DNA from 2 places in the Shewanella algidipiscicola genome. Region 1 is predicted to be linked to the other one. Evidence: predicted binding sites of a transcription regulator. Region 1 holds the regulator's gene; the other holds the start of a gene.
What was found. Region 1 encodes sigma-54, which starts transcription at its own class of promoters, with help from an activator protein. Its sites were predicted from a motif close to GTTGGCACGNNNNTNGNNT; they were not measured.
Positions count from the first base shown of each region.

Region 2: a site for sigma-54 is predicted at 1,096-1,114, ahead of fliE (flagellar hook-basal body complex protein FliE). Genes of this name have one in related genera too.

Region 1 covers NZ_OXJV01000001.1:184,834-189,711, reverse strand. Annotated here, with positions in the region: gene lptC (LPS export ABC transporter periplasmic protein LptC) at 1-39, shown strand, start outside; gene lptA (lipopolysaccharide transport periplasmic protein LptA) at 26-562, shown strand; gene lptB (LPS export ABC transporter ATP-binding protein) at 562-1,293, shown strand; gene DN599_RS00840 (RNA polymerase factor sigma-54) at 1,424-2,908, shown strand; gene hpf (ribosome hibernation promoting factor) at 2,939-3,226, shown strand; gene ptsN (PTS IIA-like nitrogen regulatory protein PtsN) at 3,229-3,672, shown strand; gene rapZ (RNase adapter RapZ) at 3,669-4,523, shown strand; gene DN599_RS00820 (HPr family phosphocarrier protein) at 4,510-4,785, shown strand.
Region 2 covers NZ_OXJV01000001.1:932,555-937,432, forward strand. Annotated here, with positions in the region: gene fliF (flagellar basal-body MS-ring/collar protein FliF) at 1-641, opposite strand, end outside; gene fliE (flagellar hook-basal body complex protein FliE) at 710-1,042, opposite strand; gene DN599_RS04225 (sigma-54-dependent transcriptional regulator) at 1,333-2,682, opposite strand; gene DN599_RS04230 (sensor histidine kinase) at 2,675-3,748, opposite strand; gene DN599_RS04235 (sigma-54 dependent transcriptional regulator) at 3,891-4,878, opposite strand, start outside.

The DNA of each region.
Region 1 (4,878 bases):
CTGACGAGCCAGGTAGAAGGAACATATGAAACTAAATAATCTTATTCTTGCAGGCCTGTTAACCATGGTGAGCTTGCAGAGTGCGGCGAATGAAACTGACCTGCTGCAAGAGGTTAAGATTTCAGCCGCGAGCCAAGAAGCTGATATTAAAAATAATCAGATTATCTTTAATGGCCCAGTTGAGGTAACTCAGGGCTCGATTAAAATTTTGGCGGATGAATTACGTGCGTTTACCAAAGAAAATAGTAGTGGCAAAATCTTAGTGGCCACAGGTAAGCCAGCAACCTACACACAGGTGATGGAAAACGGCCGCCCTGCGTCAGCCAGCGCCAATGAGATCCGCTACGAACTGTCGACTCGCACCTTAACCCTTATCGGCAATGCCACCCTCGAACAAGAAGGTAGCCAAGTCACGGGTAATCAAATTCGCTACAACATAGAACAGCAACAGTTGATAGCCGAAAGCACAGGTAGCGATCGCGTGATCACCATCATTCAGCCTGAAAATTACCAAGACAACAGCAACAGTCAGCCCCAAGAACAGCCCAAGCAGGAACAGTAATGACAGAGATGACGCTAAAAGCGGTTAATTTAGCCAAAAGCTATAAGAGCCGCGCCGTGGTACAAGATGTCAGCTTAACCGTGCGTACAGGGCAGATTGTCGGCTTATTGGGCCCTAATGGCGCCGGTAAAACCACGACCTTTTACATGGTTGTTGGTCTGGTGCAGAGTGACAAGGGGCGCATTTTTATTGATGATGATGATCTCACCCTAGATCCTATGCATCTGCGCGCTCGCAAAGGAATTGGCTATCTACCGCAAGAAGCCAGTATTTTCCGTAAATTATCGGTGCGCGATAATATTATGGCGGTATTACAAACCCGGCGCGAGCTCAATAACGATGCGCGCGAAGAGGAGTTGGAGCATCTGCTAGAAGAGTTTCATATCACCCACATCCGCGATAGTCAGGGGATGGCACTGTCAGGGGGTGAACGTCGACGCGTCGAAATCGCCCGAGCATTAGCCGCCAACCCTAAGTTTATTTTGCTCGACGAACCCTTCGCTGGGGTCGATCCCATTTCAGTTATCGACATCAAAAAAATTATTGAGCAGTTGAAAAACCGTGGCCTTGGGGTATTGATCACCGACCACAACGTACGGGAAACATTGGATGTGTGTGAGAAAGCCTATATTGTCAGCCACGGCAACTTGATTGCCGAGGGAACACCCGCAGAGATCTTAGATAACCAACAAGTTCGAGCGGTGTACTTAGGGGAACAATTCAAGCTATAGTTAACGTTATTAGCGCTCAAGGTAAAGGCGAAACCGTTTTTACCTTAGTAAGTAGATCATTCGCCTTAGCGGTTTAATACCGGAGGCAGCTTTCTCACTTTAGAATTAGAAACAAGGGAATAGCAGTACGATGAAAGCGTCACTTCAGCTCAAAATGGGTCAGCATTTAACCATGACGCCCCAGTTGCAACAAGCTATCCGCTTGTTACAACTGTCGTCATTGGAGCTGCAGCAAGAGATCCAGCAAGCACTAGAGTCTAACCCTCTACTCGAGTTAGACGAGGAGCAAGAAGGCGCCAATATCGACTCAGAACAAGAGCGTAATGACAACTTCGACACCGATTACAATGAGCAACGGCAAGTCGACTCTAGTGAAGACAATTCGAGCTTAGAAACCTCCGATGCGCTCAACCAAGACTCTATGCCCGATGAGCTGCCCGTCGACACTACATGGGATGAGGTCTATACCGCATCACCTAACTCCAGCTCTGGTGCGATGCGCGACGATGACATGCCATTTCAAGGGGAAACCAGCGAAGGCCTGTATGAGCACCTCGAATGGCAAAAAAACCTCACCCCCTTCTCTGACAACGACCTCGCTATCGCCACCGCCATCATTGACGCCATAGACGAGCGAGGTTACTTGACGCAGACTTGCGACGATATTCTTGAAGCCATGGGCGATCCTGAAATCGAGCTCGATGAAATTGAAGCGGTATTAAAGCGGATACAACATTTCGATCCTATCGGGATCGCTGCCAGAGACCTCAGCGAATGCCTGATGATCCAACTGGCCCAATACAGCTCCGACACCCCGCATATCGACAATGCCAGGCTCTTGATCCGTGATTACTTAGATCTGATTGCCGGGCGAGATTTTCGCCTATTGATGCGTAAGACCAAACTGAAAGAAGATGAACTACGCGAGGCCATAGCGCTGATTCAAACTCTTAATCCACGCCCAGGGCTGGCCATTACCGCCAGTCGTGATGAATACGTGATCCCCGATGTCACAGTTAGCAAGAAAAAAGGTCGCTGGGTAGTCGAGCTTAATCCCGATAGTATGCCTAAGATTAATGTAAACCAACATTATGCCTCAATGGCACGCAGCACCAAAAACCAAGCCGATGGCCAGTTTATTCGTGGTCACCTGCAAGAAGCTAAATGGTTTCTAAAAAGTTTAGAGAGCCGCAACGATACCTTACTCAAGGTCACCAACTGCATTGTCGATTTCCAGCAAGGGTTTTTCGAGTTTGGTGAAGAAGCGATGAAACCTATGGTGCTTAATGATATTGCCGAAGCGGTCGAAATGCATGAATCTACCATCTCGCGGGTCACCACCCAAAAGTATATGCACACGCCAAGAGGGATTTTTGAGCTAAAATACTTTTTCTCCAGCCATGTTGGGACCGACGATGGTGGCGAATGCTCTTCTACTGCGATCCGCGCTTTTATTAAGAAGCTAGTCGCCGCAGAAAATCAAAAGAAACCCTTAAGTGACAGTAAAATGGCACAACTGTTAGCCGAGCAAGGTATTCAAGTCGCTAGACGCACGATAGCAAAATATCGTGAGGCGATGTTTATACCGCCGTCAAATCAACGTAAAAGCTTATAATCAACAACTGGAAACCGGAGGAATCACTTTATGCAAATAAATCTGACTGGGCACCACATTGAGATCACCCAATCTCTGCGCAACTATGTTGAAGAAAAGTTTACAAAGCTTGAACGGCATTTCGATCAGATCAATAATGTCCACGTGATATTAAATGTCGAAAAATTGATGCAAAAAGTTGAAGCAAAGTTACATCTTAGTGGTGGAGAAATATTTGCAACATCAGAGCACGCGGATATGTATGCCGCGATAGATTCCCTGATCGATAAATTAGATCGTCAGGTCATTAAACATAAAGAGAAGCTAACAAAACATTAACGATGGAACTTAGTACCATCCTGCGGCCGGAGTGCACAACCTGCGCCACTCCGGGCAGTAAGAAAAAGGTACTGGAACTTATCAGCGACTTGGCCGCTGTCCAGTACCCCACCCTTTCCTCTCAAGAGATTTTTGAAAGCCTTTTGGCGAGAGAGAAAATGGGCAGCACAGGTATAGGCAATGGTATCGCGATCCCTCACGGACGGCTGACGAATATTGAGAAACCCGTCGCCGTATTGATTAAATGTGCGGAGCCAATTGCATTCGATGCAATTGATAATCAGCCGGTCGATATCCTCTTTGCATTACTGGTTCCCGCAGAGCAATGCGAGCAACACCTTAGCACTCTCGCCGCGATGGCAGAGAAATTAAGTGATAAAGCTATCATCAAACAGCTAAGAAAAACCCACGACGAAGCAGAACTGTATCAGGTGATCACCCAATGAAATTGGTAATGGTATCTGGGCGCTCAGGCTCAGGAAAATCGGTAGTCCTTAGGGTACTGGAAGATCTGGGCTATTACTGTGTCGACAATCTGCCACTGCAGATGATGGACTCGCTGCTCAGTCAGCTTAAAGGTAGAAATGAACTTGTTGCGATTAGCGTCGATGTGCGCAACATGCCCAGCGAAGATATCCAGCTTGAAAAGCAGCTAGCGAATCTTCCTAAAGATACCGAATTACTGAGTTTCTTTCTAAACTCTTCTGACGATGTATTGCTCAAACGCTACAGTGAAACCCGTAGGTTGCATCCACTATCACGCTCAAAAGTCTCCCTTAAAGAGGCGATACAGCTTGAAGGCAAAATACTCGAGCCTATCTCCAAGATGGTCGATCACTACATAGATACTTCGACGCTTAACATCTATGATTTAAGCGATAAAGTACGCGAGATCTTACTGGGCACCGTGGACAAGGAGTTAGTGATTAATTTTGAGTCGTTTGGTTTTAAATATGGCATGCCAAGTGAAGCTGACTTTATGTTTGACGTGCGTTTTCTGCCCAACCCTCACTGGGAATCAGAGTTACGCCCGCTGACAGGTCTCGACCAACCAGTACAACAGTTTTTAAGCCAACAGCCGCTAGTGAACAAGTTTATTTGGCAGATAGAGAATCTGCTCGAAACTTGGCTACCGCACCTTGAGCGCAATAACCGTAGCTACTTAACTATCGCCATTGGGTGTACTGGTGGTCAACATCGTTCCGTGTATGTGACCGATCAACTGGCCAAACTGTTTAATAAAGGTAAGCATAAGGTCCAGGCGCGCCACAGAGAACTGCAGCATGAGCAAGCTTGAGCGTCAACTAACCATCTGCAACAAACTGGGACTGCATGCGCGTGCCGCTACCAAACTGGCGGTATTAGCCGCTCAGTTTGATGCCCAGGTCACCTTAATTCAGGGGGATAAGCAAGCCTCTGCCGCCAGTGTGTTGGGGCTATTAATGTTAGAAACCGGCTTTGGTAAAACCATTACCGTCACCAGTGAAGGCCAAGATGCGCAAGCGGCACTCGATGCCATTAGCGCACTGATTGACGCAAAATTCGAAGAAGCCGTATAATCGCCCCGCCTCGAGCCTAAACGGCTCATATCATTCTATAATTATCCCGAGTTCAGGTTACTTAGCCAATAACCTATGTTGTCGCGCTATTTT
Region 2 (4,878 bases), 750 kb from region 1:
TCAAGGCCGTGTACCGCAGAGGCGACGATATCGACAATCGAGTCGATCTCCTCTTGGCCTAATCCGCCTCGGCGAGTACTGATGACCACGGTTGCGGTTGGGGTTGAACGATTTCGAGCAAAAACATTTTCTTTGGGGATGGCCAAAATCACTTTAGCGCGGCTGACACTCTTAAGCTCTTCGATAGTACGGGCGAGGTTTTGCTCTTGGCTATGTTTTAAGCGCGCTTGTTCCATGCGTTGACTGACGCCGAAGCCACTGTCCTGAGACAGGTAGTCATTTTTTGTCGCCGAGTTGTCAATACCTTCGCGACTGAGCATCATTTTAACTTCTTGGTATTGATCCTCTGGCACTTTTAATACATCGACATCAATTTGGTAGTCAACTTTATTTTTATCTAGCACATCGAGGACTTGTACCATCTCCTCAGTGCTCATTTTGCCCAACGGGCGATATTCAGGCTCTTGCGCCCACAACATGACAAACACAGCCAAGGCTAAACAGATCGCCAGCGCTAAGATCATGGTCACTTGACGTAGCATGTCGACGCCGCCAAAAGCACCACCACCACTGGGTTTGTGCTCTTCTTGGACCCCACCGGCTAACATGTCGTCTGCAGTAGAGTTTGTTCCCACTACCATATCTGTGCTCACTATAGATACCTGCTGTGTGTTTTATTTAAGAAATGCCTGATCAGAAAAGCTGTCCATTATACTGGCATGCTCATGATCTCTTTGTACGCTTCGACAAGTTTGTTACGCACCTGCACTGTGGCTTCAAATGCGACGCTGGCTTTTTCGCGCGCGATAACCGTATCAGATAAAGTCACCCGGGTATCGCCCATATCGAGACGTGTTTGCATCGACGATGAGTGACCCTGTAACGAGTTCACTGTGCCGACCGCTTGTGAGAGGAGTTGACCAAAGTCACTGCCACTGGTGTTAGCGACTTGCTGAGTTATGTTAGGAGTGATCCCGCTAGGCTTAATTTCACCGCTAAGCGATTGCATCTCCTGCAATAATGAATTGGCACCAATCTGCATACTAACCTCTTAGTCGTCGTATTATTGACGAAAAATTTCTGTTAGCAAGGCTAATGCAATATTATTGCCAAAATGGTCAACCGATAGCACTTTAAGCCAGCGAATCGCTTAAATAACCACCTAGAGGTGACAATTAAGTCAAGCTTAGGTCCAGAGTTGACCACGCAAATAAGCTGCGAACCGCGGGCGTTAAATAGCACAAATAAAAACGCAGCATAAGAAGATAACTTCTGCTGCGCTTATCGGACATAACCTATGTTGTGCTTTCTACTTTAAGGTAAGGGGGGGAATTACGCTGGCAGTTGAATGCCTAAATCGCGCATCTTAGCCATCTTATAGCGCAGTGTACGGGCACTGATCCCCAGCTTTTCGGCCACTAACTTACGACTGCCGTTACACTGGGACAGTGTCTCGAGGATGATCACGTGCTCTTGCGCTTTGAGCTCATCGCCGAGGCCATCTAACTCGGCGCTTTTTGACTCGCCAAACTGCGGGGCACTGTCGATACCAATATCTTGATTGTCGATAATAATATCGCCTCCCGTGATGGTATCGCCCGACAGTAAGATCAGGGCTCGCTGTATCACGTTATCCAGCTCGCGTACGTTACCCGGCCAGCGATGGGTCAATAAACGCCGTGATGCCGACTCATCTAATTGTGGCACGTACGCTAATCCGCTCGACTTAGCATGACGCTGCACTAAGTGTTTTGCCAGCGGCAAAATATCCGCGGGGCGTTGATACAATGCAGGCCACGTCAGTGGAAACACGTTAATCCGATAATAGAGATCTTCACGAAACTCGCCTCTGGCAGCAAAAGCTTTTAAATCACGGTTGGAGGTCGCCAAAACCCGCACATCTAGCTTAATGGTTTTACGACCACCTAAACGCTCGACCTCGCGCTCTTGCAATACCCGTAATAGCTTGGCCTGTAAGCCTAAGTCCATTTCAGAGATCTCATCAAGCAACAAGGTGCCACCCTGCGCCTGTTCAAATTTACCCGGACAGGCCTGATAAGCGCCAGTAAATGCCCCCTTTTCATAACCAAACAGGGTCGCCTCAAGCATATTTTCAGGGATCGCCGCACAGTTAATGGCCACAAAAGGGCCTTCGGTGCGGGTACTATGCTGATGAATATAGCGGGCTAATACCTCTTTGCCCGAACCACTTGGTCCCAGGATCATTACCGAAGCATCTGAATGAGCCACCTTTTGCGCCAAGGCCAGTAAAGCTAGGCTTTTGTCATCGGCCACAATCGGCTGATTTTCGATTAATTTAGGTTTTAAATAGCGCGACACCTGGTTTAATAACACCTCTGGCGCGAAGGGCTTAGCTAAATAATCAACCGCCCCCAATTTAATGGCACTCACCGCATTATCTATAGTGGCAAAAGCGGTCATTAATAAAAGAGGCAACTGACTGTAATGCTGCTGTAAATAATTGAGTAAGCCTAAGCCGCCGATGCCGTCCATCTGCACGTCACTGATCACCATGTCAAACTGATGTTCCTTTAACGCCACGATCGCCTCTTCGGCAGAGCCAACATCAATACATGCATACTGGGCTAGCAGTAAGGTATCAACCAAGGCTTCACGCAGTGAAATATCGTCTTCAACTAATAAGATATGAGCTTCAGCCATGGGTCACCTCCACGTCCTGTTCGACCATAGCGGGTAAAGCGAATGAGGCGCGGCACCCTTGGCCGCGTATACAATTGAGCTGCAGTTGGCCATGATGGTTTGCTACCACGGTTTGCACCACGGCCAGACCTAAGCCAGTGCCTTGCGACTTGGTGGTAAAAAACGGTTCTAATACCTGTTGCTGCATGGATTTATCCATCCCTTTACCGTTATCAACCACTTCAAACAGGATCTGCTGCGCATTATCTTGCGCCTTAATCCAAACATGTGTGGCTCCGGCCTCAATGCTGTTAATCACTAAATTATTAATGGCAGAACTCAATGCAGCGCGATTGGCCATAAAGGTCTGTGTTGAGGCCATATCAAGGTGCAAGCGACACTCTTTACGCGCCGCGATCGGCTCACAATTGGCCAGCACAATATCGACCACTTCGGCCATACTCGTTGCATCGGTTAACTCTTGTTGACGCCCTTTAGCCATGAGCAACATATCATCGACCTGCTGCGATAATTCATTGAGCCGGTCGATAAGCTTTGATTGAAAACGCTGGCGTGAATCTGTGGTTAATTTAGGACTGCCAAGATTAGAGGCATACAGCAAAGCGGCCGATAAAGGCGTTCTCACTTGATGCGCTAAGCTTGCCACCATTTTACCTAAGGCAGATAAACGCTGCAGGTGGGATAAATTCTTTTGCAGCAAGCGGGTTTCGGTCAGATCGGTCAGTACAATCAACTGTCCAGGCTCCGGCGTTAAAGGCGTTATCGCCAGCTTAACTCGGCGACCATTTTTCAGAGAGACTTCATGACCATCATCATGCTGCGGCGAAAAGGCACGGTTAATGATCTGCAACCAGCGCATGCCCGCCAGTGGCTGACCAAGTAACTGCACCGCAACCGGATTAGCCTCGGTCACAATACCGTCGCCATTAATGATCACTACACCCGATGGCATCGCTTGGAGAATATGTTCCATGGTGCTAGACATCGCATCGTTAGCGACGCTGTTGGCCATCATAGGTGGCACAGAGTCAAACTCAGTAAAGTGTAATTTGGGCGTAGCGGACATAGTCACTCCGTCAATAAATTGCTGCTAACGGAGTCTCTGCAGGTTTTGTGCCAATAAAAAACTATAATAAACAGTAAAATAGATAAAAAACAGAAAGGGCGCTATCTTAAGCGCCCTTTCTACATAATAAACTTGATTACGTTTAGTCTTTGCTCATGCCATATTTACGCATTTTTTCAACTAAGGTTGTGCGGCGAATACCCAGCATTTCTGCGGCTCTGGCGACCACATTATCTTGCTGTTCTAATGCTTGGCGGATCATATCAATTTCAAGTTCAGCCAAGAGGTCTTTAAGATTGACTCCTTCAGGCGGTAATTCACTGGGGAAGCGGCTCTCAGGCATATCCACCTCCACTTCATCGCTAAAGATTGACGCTAAGGCGTCACGCTCTAACTCCTCTTCGCTGACGTCGACTTGATACTCAGGTACATCGATATGACGGTACTTCAGTGGTAAATCGTTCACATCGACAAGGCCACCAGGATACAGAATGGTTAAACGCTCGACTAGGTTAGACAGTTCCCTCACATTACCAGACCAACCGTGCTCTTTAAGCGATTCTATGGCGCGCTGGGTAAAACGTACCTTACCACGCCCCTCGTTATAGACTCGACTGACTAATTCTTGTAGCAATAGGGGAATATCGTCTTTACGCTCGCACAGGGCGGGCATCTCGACCGGAAAAACATTTAACCGATAGAAGAGATCCTCTCTGAATTCGCCATTGGCAATCATGGTTTCAAGCTCGCGATGGGTAGCGGCAATCACTCGAACATCGGTCTTAAGCGCCTTACTGCCACCGACGCGTTCAAAGACTTTCTCTTGCAATACACGCAGCAGTTTTACCTGCATCTGCAGCGGCATATCACCAATTTCATCGAGAAACAGTGTACCGCCTTCGGCTAATTCAAATCGTCCCTTACGGGCACTAATCGCACCGGTAAAAGAGCCTTTTTCATGGCCAAAGAGTTCACTTTCTAACAATTCAGCAGGAATCGCACCACAGTTAACAGGAATAAAGGGGCCATCACGTCGCTCTGAAATATAATGAATATTTCGCGCTACCACCTCTTTACCTGTACCGGATTGCCCCAGTACGAGTACCGTGGCATCAGAACCCGCCACTTGA